DNA from 2 places in the Holtiella tumoricola genome. Region 1 is predicted to be linked to the other one. Evidence: riboswitches for the same ligand, from Rfam matches in the RefSeq annotation. Region 1 holds a riboswitch; the other holds the start of a gene.
The links. A riboswitch is a leader RNA that binds a small molecule or an ion and turns the genes downstream of it on or off. The one in region 1 is predicted to bind cobalamin.

Region 2: it holds a riboswitch for cobalamin, as region 1 does, so the genes downstream of both, PBV87_RS06595 (sirohydrochlorin cobaltochelatase) here and cbiD (cobalt-precorrin-5B (C(1))-methyltransferase CbiD) in region 1, are expected to answer to the same signal.

The regions. Positions count from the first base shown of each region.
Region 1 covers NZ_JAQIFT010000016.1:211,034-218,496, forward strand. Annotated here, with positions in the region: gene cbiE (precorrin-6y C5,15-methyltransferase (decarboxylating) subunit CbiE) at 1-83, opposite strand, end outside; gene cobK (precorrin-6A reductase) at 76-873, opposite strand; gene cobJ (precorrin-3B C(17)-methyltransferase) at 824-1,564, opposite strand; gene PBV87_RS04590 (cobalt-precorrin 5A hydrolase) at 1,601-2,659, opposite strand; gene cobM (precorrin-4 C(11)-methyltransferase) at 2,656-3,417, opposite strand; gene cobI (precorrin-2 C(20)-methyltransferase) at 3,421-4,107, opposite strand; gene cbiD (cobalt-precorrin-5B (C(1))-methyltransferase CbiD) at 4,097-5,239, opposite strand; cobalamin riboswitch at 5,416-5,589, opposite strand; gene PBV87_RS04610 (DUF445 domain-containing protein) at 5,616-6,536, opposite strand; gene PBV87_RS04615 (MATE family efflux transporter) at 6,797-7,463, shown strand, end outside.
Region 2 covers NZ_JAQIFT010000028.1:41,121-48,583, reverse strand. Annotated here, with positions in the region: gene PBV87_RS06610 (DUF1653 domain-containing protein) at 1-97, opposite strand, end outside; gene PBV87_RS06605 (HD domain-containing phosphohydrolase) at 128-919, opposite strand; gene PBV87_RS06600 (sensor domain-containing diguanylate cyclase) at 894-1,886, opposite strand; cobalamin riboswitch at 2,039-2,226, shown strand; gene PBV87_RS06595 (sirohydrochlorin cobaltochelatase) at 2,356-3,135, shown strand; gene PBV87_RS06590 (energy-coupling factor ABC transporter permease) at 3,182-3,922, shown strand; gene PBV87_RS06585 (energy-coupling factor ABC transporter substrate-binding protein) at 3,926-4,222, shown strand; gene cbiQ (cobalt ECF transporter T component CbiQ) at 4,219-4,998, shown strand; gene PBV87_RS06575 (ATP-binding cassette domain-containing protein) at 5,006-5,845, shown strand; gene PBV87_RS06570 (DUF305 domain-containing protein) at 5,884-6,516, opposite strand; gene PBV87_RS06565 (glycoside hydrolase family 31 protein) at 6,551-7,463, opposite strand, start outside.

The sequences.
Region 1 (7,463 bases):
CTTTTGACCGCATCCATTGCCTCACCTGTCAAAAACTTTCTATTCCCTGGTCCCATTCCTATCACTTTAATAACTTTATCCATGCTTCACCTCCTCAAACCATTTATAAAATTGTTGCAAATTCATCCCTCCCTCTTCATCTGGACGCCTTAAACAAAGTAAAGTAACACCAAGTTGCCTAGCCGCTTCTACCTTTTCCTCCATACCACCTACTGTACCGGAATCTTTTGTCACCATATAACGTGCCTGTATCTGATTAAGCATGGCTTTATTCAACTCTAAAGAGAAAGGCCCTTGCATACAGATAAGATGAGACATCAGATAACCTCTTTCTAGTTGCTCATCTATACTTTTTGCCATGGGAAGCATACGGATATAAATCCGCTCCTTAAAATGAGTTAACTTTGTATAAGCCTGTAAATCTTTGCTCCCTGTAGTAAGCAGAATATTCCCTTGGGTATTTTCCAAATAACTTATAATCTCTTCTACCGAACTAAAACTTAAAATCCTATGTTCTACTTCTTCACGCACGATACGTTTATAAGGCATTTCTAATTTTTCACAAGCTTTCTTACAATTTTGTGTAGCTTCTTTTGCATAAGGGTGGGTTGCATCAATCACTAAATCATACTGTTGTTTTTTAAAGAGTGCTTCAAACCCACTTTCATCTAACCTTTGCTGTAAAACTTGAACATCCTTTTCTTCTTCTAATAGCTCTTCTCCATATGTAGTTGCCACACTTACTGTAACCTGTATGCCATAGTTTCTTACAAAGCTTATTATCTTCCTTGCTTCTGTAGTTCCTCCTAGTACAAAAACATTTTTAAACATCATAATGTTTTTCATAGCCACGTGGTGTAACCATCTTGCCATTAATAACTTTTGTTTCACTATTCCCTATGATTACAGTTGTAAACATATCCACTTTAGCATTTACCATTTCTTCTAATGTACACACTTTAATATTTTGCCCTTCACGTCCAATATGCTGCACATATCCCGCCACTGTCTCTGGTCTTTCATATTCCATAATAATCTTACAAGCTTTTTCTAAATAATCATGACGTTTCCTACTTGATGGGTTATAAAAGCAAATAACAAAATCTGCCTGTGCTGCTAAAGCAATACGTTTTTCTATAGTCTCCCAAGAAGTTAATAGGTCACTTAAACTAATCATTACAAAATCATGGATAAGCGGTGCGCCTAAAACGGCAGCTGCACTACATGCAGCTGTTACTCCTGGTATCACTTCAATTTCTACTTCCGGATGGTCTTTTGCAACTTCATGTACGATACCAGCCATGCCATATACACCTGCATCCCCACTACAAACCATTGCGACTTTCTTCCCTTTTAGTGCTTCTTCTAAAACTATCTTACAGCGGTCTACTTCTTGTTTCATCCCTGTAGCTAAGAAAGTCTTTTCTTTAAAATCCTCTCGTATTAAATCTACATAAACTGTATAGCCTACAATAATGTCACATCCTTCTAGTACTTCTTCTGCTCTATTTGTCATCTCAAATATGCCACCAGGTCCTAAACCTACAATATATATTTTCCCTATCATTTCACGTTTCCTTTCTATTCCCTGACGGGAGTTTTAACAAGTTTCATCAAACTGCACTTTATAGGTACCTTCTATAGCTATAGCTATAGCTATAGTAACACCATCTAGTGATGTCTTCGGAACTAAAAGCTTACCACCATAACTTCCTAATACTGCTGCCCTTTCACATACATTATCAACACCTGTTACTTGCTTTACAAAAGAAGAGGCTGTAAATTCACCTTCTACTTGACTCAGCTGTAGGGCACTAAAAAATCGAATAGACTTTTTATTTCTATTTGCCCATTCATTTAGTCCTTCTTCATTCTTCTTTAAATCAATAGAAACGATTTGTCCAACAGACTCAATAGGTAAATGGTATTGCTCTAAAATCTGCTTTACTAACCGTTCTATTTGTGCTTCACTGGTGCCTTTCTTACACCCTATTCCAACAGTTAAAAGTGGGGGTACAAGCCACAATGTTTCCTGAAAAGGTCTTTTTTCTTCCCATCCAATCCATATTCCCAAAGGGCCTTGTATTGTTTCCATTTGGTTAGCTTTGTAATATTTGAGGCCCTTAGGCAAATGCCCTTCTATAGATACATCTGCCATAAATCCAACTACTTCACCTTGTAATAAAGCTGCCGAAATATGCTTAGCTACTTTTAAATTCTTAATCACTAAACTATTTCGTTTTGCCCATTCATCTATGGCAAAGCACTTTTCTAAATCTGTAGCTGTTGTCACAACAGGCGTTCCTCCTATTAATACACTCAGTTCACTCGCTAACTTATTTGCCCCACCTAAGTGTCCCGACAGAAGAGGGATAATATACTTCCCTAATTCATCAATTACAAGCACTGCTGGGTCAACAGCTTTATTAATAATAAAAGGTGCAATGGCTCTTACTGCAATCCCTGTCGCCCCTATGAAAACAAGCGCTTCACATACTTGAAACTGCTCTTTCGTCCACTCATTCAAAGAGCTTTCTATATTATCAAGACCTTCTTCTTTAAATTTAGAAAGATGAACCCCTTTAACCTGAAATAGGCTACTTAACTTTCTATTAATACAAGCGCCTTTACTCGTAAAAGAAATAATCCCTATTTTCACTTGATCGCCTCTCTAAACATATGTGTAAAACCTGGATCATAAAGTTTAGAACGCTCATAAGTATCTCCTAGAAAATCGCCTACTACAATTAAAGCTGTTTTAGTAATATGATTTTCTGCAATAATATGACTTAATTGGTTCAATTCACCTTTATAAATTTTTTCTTCTGGCCATGTTGCTTTATATACAATGGCAATAGGTGTGTCTTCTCTATAACCACCTTTTATTAAACGTTCCTCTACCTCTTTAGCCAAACTAACACTTAGGAAAATAATCATTGTAGCTTGATGACTTGCAAGCATACTTAGTTCTTCTTTAGGGGGCATTGGTGTGCGCCCTTCCATTCGTGTCAAAATTACGGTTTGACTCACATTCGGTAAAGTATATTCCTTTTTAAGTGCAGCTGCTGCTCCACAAAAAGAACTTACACCGGGTACCACTTCATATTTAAGTGTTCTTTCATCTAACAAATCCATTTGTTCTCTAATAGCACCATAGATACTAGGATCTCCTGTATGTAACCTCACAACAACCCTATCTTCTCCTTTCATTTCTTCTTCCACCATCGCCTTAATCACTTCTTCTAAAGTCATCATTGCACTATCTAATATGATACATTCTTCTTTGCATTCATTAAGTAATGCTGGATTAACTAATGACCCTGCATAAATAACTAAATCTGCTGTTTTTAAAAGACGTTGCCCTTTTACTGTAATTAGCTCTATATCACCTGGTCCTGCACCTACAAAATAAATCATTTTTTAATCCTCCTTTATAACAACAACTGAAAAATAACTACTTTCTTCTAACGTATCTAAGCTACTATGAATCTTTTCATTTGGCATACTGGCACATTCTACTGCTTTTGCTTTTTCATATAAGCCTTTTTCTTTTAAATGTCCTTTTAATCGTTCCATAGACTTACCTGTTTTCATAAGTACTTTTGTACCCTTTAAATCAAGATAATCTTCTTTTCCCTTATAAGAAGCAGGTATAATATGCAAACAGTCACTTCCCTCACAAAGAGAATCATTTAATGCTGCAGCTACACTGCATATAGAAGATATGCCTGGTATAATTTCTGTTTTATAGCCTAATGCTTGAATACGACGATGAATATACATATAGGTAGAATAAATCGTAGGATCACCTAGTGTTAAAAAAGCCACATCCTTTCCCTCTTCTAAATACTCCCTAATACTGCTAGTTACTAATTCATGATTTTTATTAAGCGCTTCTTTATCTCTTGTCATGGGCATATAGCAGTCCAATATAAACTGCTCCTCTATATAAGGCCTTGCTATGGTTAACGCAATTTGCTCACTTTCACCTGATTTAGGTACTGCAATAATCGGACATTTTTTAATCACCCCTGCTGCTTTAAAAGTCATCAATTGCGGATCTCCTGGTCCTACGCCTACTCCATATAGTTTCCCTTTATTCTCCATCTTCAACCTCCATTTGTAATCGCTGAATAGATTTCTGCACTTCTTTAGTTTTTGCAAGAATACCTTCTTCTCCAAAAAGAATTATTTCTACTTGTACTTTATCTTTAACCCTAAAATTTATATGACGCTGAATTTTATTAAGGATACTTGCTATAACTTTTTTATAACAAGGCTGCTCTTTTAGAATACTTAATGCACCATCTGTTGTTACACATTCCATTACTTTGCAAATAATTTCTTTAGGAACACCTTCCATAGCCGCATGACTTGCTAGTACTTCAAACCTAGCATCTGCATACTTAGAGTGGGTATTCATTACACCTGCTGCAACCTTTACAAGCTTACCAATATGTCCAACAAGCAATACCTTTTCAAATCCTAAGTACACAATATGGTCTAGAGTCTCACCTAAATAGTTGCTATATTTAATGCCTTGTTCTAAATCTAATCCTAACTGCTCTTTTGCAAAGTCCCGGCCATAGTTCCCTGGGCAAATTAAGAGTTGCTTCACATGACTTGCAGCCTTCATCTCTAACTCTGTATAGATTGTGTCTATCAAAGCTTTCTCACTCATAGGTTCTACTATGCCACTGGTCCCAAGTATTGAAATACCTCCTACTATCCCAAGTCTTGGATTAAATGTCTTCTTTGCTATTTTTTCACCTTCTGGAGCAAACACAATAATCTCAAGACCTTCCATATAACCAACATCCTTACATACAGCTTCAACCTCTTGTCTAATCATTTGCTTAGGTACAGGGTTGATCGCTGCTTCACCTACCTGACATTTAAGCCCTACCTTAGTGACACGTCCTATCCCCTCTCCACCATCTATGTAAATACCTTCTTCTAATCTTTTTGATACTTGTACATATATTTTCATTCCATGGGTAACATCTGGGTCATCTCCACCATCTTTTACAACTGCACAACTTACATATTTATGAGTTACTAGCACATCATGTATATCTAACAAAAGTTCTATGCCCTTTGGCGTATAGATTTTAACTTGTTCTATTGGTTCACCTTTTAATAACATCCATGTCGCTGCCTTTGCAGCAGCAGTTGCACAACTTCCTGTTGTATATCCTAGTCGTAGTACATCTTGCCCTTTAACCATATAGGATTCCACTTTATCACCTCCTTAATATGCAAAAGAATTTCTCCTTTAGTTCTTATATCTTAGAAAATAGAGTTTCCTTATAATAAAAAATCTCCCACTTTATGAGTAGGAGATGTGTACGCCAAAAATACATACCTAGATTTTCTAGCTATGTTCTTGCATACACCCCCTATCACTCGTAGAGTTATGGTGTTTTATTAGTAGGCAGGTCTTCTGACTTAGATTCATCAAACTTACTCCCTTCCCCTCTATCGAAAGTGGTATGAATAAGTTCTCCTCATCACAGCGGCGGGACCGTACAGCAATTTCAGCTGTTTCCCTATTAAGCTACAAGTAGCACCTCTAACAGTATATTCACTTTATATATTCCTTATTAGTTTACACCCTAAATAAAGTTCATCACAAGCCCCATTATCATCCCAAGCACTGCCCCTAGCCAAACAATGGCTCTAAGCTCTTTGCGCATAAGATCTAGAAGCATCTTTTCTAAATCAAGTAAATCTAAACTTTTAATTTTATCTTCTACAATTTTACTAATATCAAGTGTTTCTAACCATCTAGATAATTGACTTTCTATAATATGAGTATATTGCTTCATTAATGAATACTTAATTTTAGGTACATGACTTTCAATTTGAGACGCTAATTCACAAATAGGGTAGTCTAAGCACTTTTCGCCCTCACTATCTACCACTTGGTGGATCATCTGTTCAGCTTCTGTATTAAGCATTTCTAAAATCATTTCTTCTATTTTAATTTGTAAACCTTCCATGACACTTTCATTCATAAAATGTGCTAAAAATCCTAAGTTTGCTTTAAGACCTACAGCTGCGCGTTCAGCCATAACCTTTTCAAGTTCTAAGTTCATTAAAGCGCCATAAGCTTTTTGTGTCGTCATATCTTTAAGTTTTATGGCTACCTCTTCTATATTTCTTTCACTACTTAATTCATTTAAACACATTCTTACCGTCTTATTAGATTGCTTTGCACTTATAAACCATTCTTCAAGAGCACGCTCTAAATGAGTATACATTTCTTGTGATAAAAGCGTCTCTTTAAGTGTCTCAGGCGCAATAAGTTCAGTCCCTACTACTGCCCCTACACTTTTGGCAATACGGTCTCTTTCTTTTGGAATAAGTCCCTGTGTAAAAGGTACCGGTTTACCTCCTATATACAAAGGTTTTAAAGGTCTAAAAAGCATTTTAATTGCAATACCATTTGTAATATATCCTATAAGTCCACCTACTAATGGTGCTACTAAGAAGTCAATTGTCATTTTTCTCTTCCTTTCTGATTCATCTTCCATATACTTTACTGTGTTATAGTTTATAATAACTTTTTACTATTTTCAATTTTTATATTGTAAATGTTACATTTTATTTAATCCAGCAGTGCTATTTTACATTTTCCAACATATTGTAAATTTTATTTTATACTTTATCTATTTTTTCCTCTAATTTCTCTTATATTCTTGTTAAATCCTTTAAATTATAGTATATTAATAAGTTGAAACTTATATATAAAATAGATTAAAGGAATTATAATTATTGGGGAGATGACTAATCAATGCAACTTGTAGACTATTTTTCGTGTCAAAAAATGATTAAAGATTCACAAAAGCTAGGGACTATTCCACCCTCGAAGCAGATTTATCAAAATACAATAAACCTTGCATGGCCTTCTGCACTCGAACGTATGCTAGTAAGTCTAGTATCAGCTATAGATACTATGATGGTTGGGGTACTAGGTGCTAGTGCAATCGCTGCTGTTGGGATTACTCAACAGCCTACTTTTATTTTACTTGCTATTATTTTCTCTTTAAATGTAGGCGTTACAGCCATTGTTGCTAGACGTTGTGGCGAAGAAGACTTTGTAAGTGCTAATAAAACCTTAAGGCAGTCTATTATTGTTGTCGGCCTACTCTCTATTATTTTAGCAGCTATTGGCTTTATTTTTGCTAAACCCATTTTAACTTGGATGGGTGCCGCACCAGATGTTTTAGGAGATGCCATACTTTATTTTAGAACGATTGTTATAGGTATGGTATTTAATGCCCTAAGCCTTAACATTAATGCTGCACAACGTGGTGCTGGTAATACAAAAATTGCTATGACAACTAATGTTACTGCTAACCTAGTCAATTTAGTCTTTAACTTCTTACTCATTGGTGGTCATTTTGGTTTTCCAAAACTCGGTGTACTTGGTGCTGGAATCTCTACAGTACTAGGCAATA
Region 2 (7,463 bases), on a different contig from region 1:
ATTCTTCTGTTTCTGTATGTACTGCTATGTCATGTATATAGTAAAGTTTCCCTTTGAAGTGTCTATATGGCCTTCTTATTTCTATTGTTCTTTCCATGTTTTTCTCCTATATACTCAATTAAATCACTTACTGTACTAAATACTCTATAAAGACCTCTACAATCTGAGGATCAAACTGCGTTCCTGCATTACGCCTCAACTCTTCAAAGGCTTCTTCTTGGCTTATAGCACTTTTATATACTCTATCATGAGTCATAACATCATAAGCATCTGCTATACTAATAATTCTTGCCATAAGAGGTATCTCATCTTCTTTTAACCCTAATGGATAGCCACTACCATCCCATCGTTCATGATGGGTTAATACAGACTTGGCAACATCAATTAGTTCACCGCATGCATGTATAATGCGATACCCTTTTTCAGCATGAGTTTTAAGTATCTCAAACTCTTCTTCTGTAAGCTTAGATGGTTTTAAAAGTAACTCTTCTGCTATTGTTATTTTCCCAATATCATGAAGCTCCGCTGTTAATTCTAATTCATCTAATTCACTCATTTTAAAGCCCATAGCTCGTCCAATACTTACTGCATTATTTGCTACTCTATCTGCATGCTCACGAGTCTCCATATTTTTTTCTTCTAAAGTCTTTTTCATCGTATGCAGTACCGAACTTTTCATACTTTTCTTATCAAGTAATTTTTGGCGATAAACCTTTTCTTCTATACATCTTATGTCATCATAAATATTTCCATCTAAGTTGTACTTAACATCTTCTCCTAGTGCAATACTTAATTGAATAAATTGTTTCTCATAATTTTCACAGGATTCACGTATCTCTGTCATCATTTCCTCGCACATACTTTCTGTACAATTAGGAATTAAGATAAAGAATTCATCGCCCCCCCCACCTAAATACATGGCCTTTTGCTTTACATACCTTCTTTAATACTTCTGCAATACTCTTTAAGAGTTCATCCCCCTCTAAATGGCCTAATGTATCATTCACTAGCTTTAATCCATTCACATCTCCCATAATCATTCCTAATGGCAGATATTCCTCTCTAGTATATAGATTTATTTTTTCTTCAAAACTATATCTATTGTATAAACCCGTTAAAGCATCTATTTCACTAATATACTTTAACTTTTCATCTAATGCTTTTTTATCTGTAATGTCTCTAGATAGTCCTACTACTCCCCAAGCTTCTCCATCTTCCCCAAGTACAGGAACTTTTATATTTTCCTCTATTCTCATAATCCCATCATCATCTACAATCTTCTGTTCATATCTCTTAGATTCTTTATACTCCATGACCTCTTGATCTAACATTATAAACTGTTTTGCAACTTCTTGATCCCCATATATCTCAAGATCCGTTCTTCCTTTAATATCATAAATACCTCGTTGATTATAATACTTTTCGAATGCTTTATTATAACCTAGAAATCTACTCTCTTTATCCTTATAAAAAATAGCTTCTGGTAAAGAATCTATAATTGTCCTTAAAATATCTTTTCCATTTTGTAGTTCTTGTTCTCTTTCTTTTTGCTCTGTAACATCAAATATAATCCCTGCTACAACCTCTACCTTTTCTTCTTCATTCAGTATAGGAAACAAAGTACACTCTAAATACTTTCCATTCACTAATGCTTCTTTTTTACAAATTTGTTTACTCTCTATACATTGCATAAGTTCATTATAATAACGTTCTGCTATTTTCTCAGGTACAATCTCTTTAAAATGTTTTCCTTGTACCTCTTCTAATTTCATATTATATACTGCTTCATAAGGTTTATTTATAAATAATATCTTTGCATCTATTGATGAAATCCATGTCGGCCAAGGAATGTTTTCTAAGAATGCTTTATAAATTTCTTGAAACACACTGATTTGCCTCCTTTGTTCTTCATGATAAGAATATAACTTAACTTATTATAGCATAACTCCTTAGCGTAAATTATCCTATAAAAATTTTATACTAGATTATTTATTTCCTCTAAACTATAATAAAATGGTTAATTAAATAATATCTATATATAAACAAAAGAATTTTAGGTGCTACTTTAGCTTAATAGGGAAACGTGTGATACACTGCAGCCCCCGCTACTGTAGACGAGGACCATCTGTTCAAAAGCTTAGCTTAACCACTGTACTAGGAGTATGGGAAGGTGAACAGTTGGGATGATTCGTCAGCCAGGAGACCTACCTAAAATGATGCATTACCCTTTCGGTGGGAAAGGAGGTAATATGTATTTTGTGTATTTTTTGTGCGCATTTTTTACATAGAGCCCTCCATAGAGGGCTTTTTTTATTGCCTTTATCCCCTTATTACATTTTATAAGGAGTGTTAAACATGACCAAAAAAGCATTATTAGTCGTAAGCTTTGGAACAACTTACGAAGACACAAGAAAGAAAACTATTGAACAGTGCGAACATGATCTACAGCTGGCTTTTCCTGATTATACTTTTTTTAGGGCTTATACATCTAGAATGGTAATTGATCGTCTTGCCAAACGTGATGGACTCATTATACCTAACCCAGTTGAAGCCCTTAATGCTATTTATGAAGCTGGATTCGAGGAAGTCTTAATTCAATCCTTACACATTATTTGTGGAGATGAGTATCATAAGCTTAGCTCAGAAATTGAATCCTTTAGTAGCAAATTCAAAAGCATTAAATTGGGCAGACCTTTATTAACAACTATCGAAGACTACAAAAAAGCAGTTCATGCTACACTAGACTTCTTCCCTGAATTAAAACAAGATGAAGCACTTATCCTTATGGGGCATGGCACCTTCCACCCTGTATTCCCTGCTTACTGTGCATTAGAGTATATGTTCCATCAAGTAAATGGTAATGTCTACATCGGTACTGTAGAGGGCTTTCCTGCTATCGAAGATGTACTTCAAAAGCTCCAACAAACTCACTGTAAACGTGCCTACCTTGCTCCTTTTATGTTAGTAGCAGGCGACCATGCTATTAACGATATGGCTGGAGATGAACTTGATTCTTGGAAAAACCTATTAGAACAAAACAACATTGACCCTATTATCCACTTAAAAGGTCTAGGTGAAAGTCAAACTATTCGTCACCTCTTTATAGAGCATGCTTTAGATGCTTTAAAAGCTTAGTTTTTGATTTACTAAATAAATTATTAACCGTAAAGGAGATAGGAAAATGAAAAGAAGATTAATGATTTTTGCTATGTTTTGTTTTGTAGCAGGACTTGTAACATTAGATACACAGGCTATGCACATTATGGAGGGCTTCCTACCTGTTGGCTGGAGTATTTCATGGGGAATACTTTGTTTACCTTTCTTTGTAGTAGGCTTACTCTCACTTAAAAAGATTGTTGCAGAGGATAAGCAGAACAAACTATTACTTGCTATGGTTGGTGCTTTTGCATTTATTTTATCTGCGTTAAAGATTCCTTCTGTCACAGGAAGTTGTTCACATGCTACAGGTGTTGGACTTGGAGCAATTTTACTGGGTCCTACTGTTATGGTTGTAATCGGTGGTATTGTCCTCCTCTTTCAAGCCCTCCTATTAGCTCATGGTGGCATTACAACATTAGGTGCAAATGTATTTTCAATGGCTATTGTCGGTCCCTTTGTTGCCTACTTTATCTATAAACTTATTAGTAAGACAAAAGCCCCTAGATGGTTAGCAATCTTCCTTGCAGCAACACTGGGTGACTTACTTACCTATGTAATGACCTCGATCCAACTTGCTCTTGCCTTCCCAAGTACTACAGGTGGCTTTATGGGTTCTCTAGTTGAATTCCTCGGTATCTTTGCACTTACTCAACTTCCACTTGCAATTAGTGAAGGTATCTTAACCGTTGTTGTAGTTAATGCATTAAAAAAATATAGTGATGAAGGTCTAATCCATTTAGGCCGACTCAATAAGGAGGTTTAAATCATGACTAAAAATACTTTCCCTACTAACTTATTACTTATTTTACTTGTTATTATTATAAGCTTTGCTCCTCTTTTTCTTATTAAAAATGCAGAATTTGGTGGTGCAGATGGTGAAGCCGAAACAATGATTACTCAAATTAACGAAGACTATGAACCTTGGTTTGAGCCACTTGTTGAGCCTGCTAGCGGCGAAATTGAAAGCCTTCTTTTTGCACTCCAAGCTGCTATAGGTGCAGGTATCCTTGCTTATGGCTTTGGTTACCTCAACGGTAAGAGTAAGGCACTAAAAAATCGATGAAAGTTATCGACCAATACGCCTATCGTTCACCACTACGTCACTTTGACCCTGTTCAAAAAGTATTATTTAGCTTATTAGTCCTTATAACTTGTCTTATAGAGCATTCCCTTTTGCTCTATATCACAGTTATATTATTAATGGGGTGGCTTACTGTCCGCAAAGGGCTAACCCCTATTAAACTTTATATTATGCTAATGTTAGTACCTCTAACCTTTTTAATTTTAAGTTTGCTTACTTTACTTTTTGATTTCTCCACAGAAAGTAATTCTTTTTTGTGGTCTATCCACATTACCCACATGTACATGGGGATAAGCAAAGGGAGTATACAAATATGTTTATTCATGTTTTTCAAAGTTTTTGCTAGTGTAAGTTGCCTATACTTCTTATGTTTGTCTACACCTATGAATGATATCTTAAGGGTATTCGAAAAATGGCATTGTCCTACCTTTTTATTAGAGATTATGAGTCTTATCTATCGATTTATCTTTGTATTTATAGATACTGCTACTACCATGTATACTGCTCAAATAGCAAGATTAGGCTATCGTAATTTCCATCTAGGCATACGCTCATTTGGCATGTTACTTAGTACATTACTTATTAGGACATTGAAGATGAACAATGTTCTTTATACTTCTTTAGAGTGTCGTGGCTATAATGGTTCATTTAATGTTTTACATGAAGGCTCTTATAAGTCTCTTCCCTACCTTTACTTAATCCTTGTAGAGGCTTTGCTCATTGGATTAGGAATTATAGAATTTATCTTAGGAGGATAACATACCTATGAATTACATTATGGAGACTAAAAATCTATCCTTTCAGTATCCTGACGGTACCCACGCCTTAGACAATATTTGCCTTCATCTTGAAAAAGGTACTACTACAGGTCTCTTAGGTGGTAATGGCGCTGGAAAATCTACTCTGTTTCTCCTTCTAAATGGCATCTTAAAGCCTACTCAAGGAGAGGTACTTTATAATAACCAACCAATCTCTTATACCTCTAAAGGTCTTCAGCAACTGCGTCAATCTGTAGGTATTGTTTTTCAAGATCCTGACACACAGCTTTTTTCTGCAAGTGTCTATGAAGATGTTTCATTTGGAGTTGTTAACCTGGGTATTTCCGAATCGGAAGCACGTGTGCGTATTGAACGTGCTCTTAAACAAACCGGAACATATGAACTACGTCATAAGCCTACACATAGTCTAAGCTATGGTCAAAAAAAGCGTGTTGCACTAGCCGGGATTATTGCTATGGAACCTACTGTTCTCATCCTAGATGAACCTACTGCTGGATTAGATCCACAAGGTGTTAAAGAAATTATGGATCTTATAGATACCCTTAAGCAAAATCTTAATATGGCTATAATCATCGCAACCCATGATATGGACCTTGTCCCTTTATACTGTGACTATCTTTATGTATTAAAATCTGGTCAACTCCATACATCTGGTACCGTGTCAGATGTTTTTTCACAACCTCATATTCTTGAGACTGCTGACTTATGCTTACCTTATGTTGGTCAACTCATGTACGTGCTTAAGGAAAAGGATCACTTAGCATTTACTAATTTACCTGTTACTGTTCAAGATGCTCGCAAGACATTACTGTCTTTATTAAAATAATTTTTAATTATAAAAAGACCACCTTTAGGTGGCCTTTTTTATGCACGTATTTCTCTTGCTAACTTTTGCAAATAAGTAATCTCTTTTGTATGTCTTTCTATGATTTTTTGTGCGATTTCTTGTACTTCTACATTAGGTGTATAGTTTAAGATGTTTTGTGATATCTTAATAATCCCTTCGTTATAGCAAATCATCTGAAGTAAAAACATACGATCTACATTTTCATCTTCAACTTTCTCTAAATCATCTATCATAGTATCTAGAGCTTCTTTAAAGACTTTTAAATACTCTGCTTCTTTTAAATCATCTTCTACCTTTTGTTCTTTTAGACGGATCCTAATCTCTTCCATCTTTTTAACTTCTGTAGCATTACGCTTACGCATGCTACGTCCTGCTTGACGAATCACTTGATTATCGCCATGATCCATTACATTCTTAGCAAGTGCTGAACCTGCCTTATAGTAAGCTAACATTTGTTCTACATAATCAAGGGTAGCATCATCTTCATCTGACGACTTATCCATGTCTTTTCTTAACGTTTTTAAAATAGCTTTCTGTTCTTTTCTATATGCCACAGGATCTTCTGGAGGTCTTTCCTGAGCCTGTACAGAGCTTACCAATGTTAGACATAGACATACAACCGCCAAGCTTCTTCGGATAAGTCTTTTCATAGTATTGTCTCCTTCTTGCGCTTATTCTTTTTTATTATTCGCAAGATGAGATTTTGTATACCTCTATTTTTTCAAGTTTTTCTGGTTTCACGTTTATATCAGACATATAAATTTCAGTTATAGAATCTTCTAATTTTGGTTTAGGTGTTATACCATCATCTTCATAGAGTTTGTATGCACAATGATCTTTGTAGTAACCAATAGCATGAAGCTTAGAGCTGTCTTGTGCCTCTACATTAGCTGCTACCTCACCTAAAATCAACATATGATTTGGTCTAATGAATACTGGCAAATGATCAAGATCTGCTTCAATATAATGATGACCCTTTTTCATTTCTTCTACAGTATAATTTGTTGCACTTTCAAAATTTACATACAACATATTTTCTGGTAAATACACATAACGTCCTGTTTTATTTTGTTCATATACAGGCGCAATCATAATGGATTCTCCTACTAACAACTGATCTTCAACTTGAGTACAATGAGGGTCATTATATTCAAAAGCAAGTGGTTTAAAGAGCATATCATTGCTTAATGTTGCTTTCATATATTCACTATAGAGATATGGAACAAGTGCGTAACGCATTTCAATCCATTTTTTGATACGTTCTGTATACTTAAAGTTATATGGTTCTTGGAATCTGGTATAAGCTGCTGTATGGTTTCTAAGAAGAGGTGTAAATACACCAAATTGAAGCCATCTTGTCAAAAGTTCTTCTGTTGTATTGTCACTAAATCCACCTACATCTGCTCCCGCATACATAAAACCACACATATTAAGGGATGGCATCATCTTAATATTAAGAAGTAAGTGGCTCCACCAAGAGCAGTTATCGCCAGTCCATATGCCACCATAACGATGCATACCAATGTAAGATGCACGAGAGAAAAGAAGTGTACGTGTATTTGGACGTAATTCTTTAAAAGCCTCTCCTGCAGCGCGA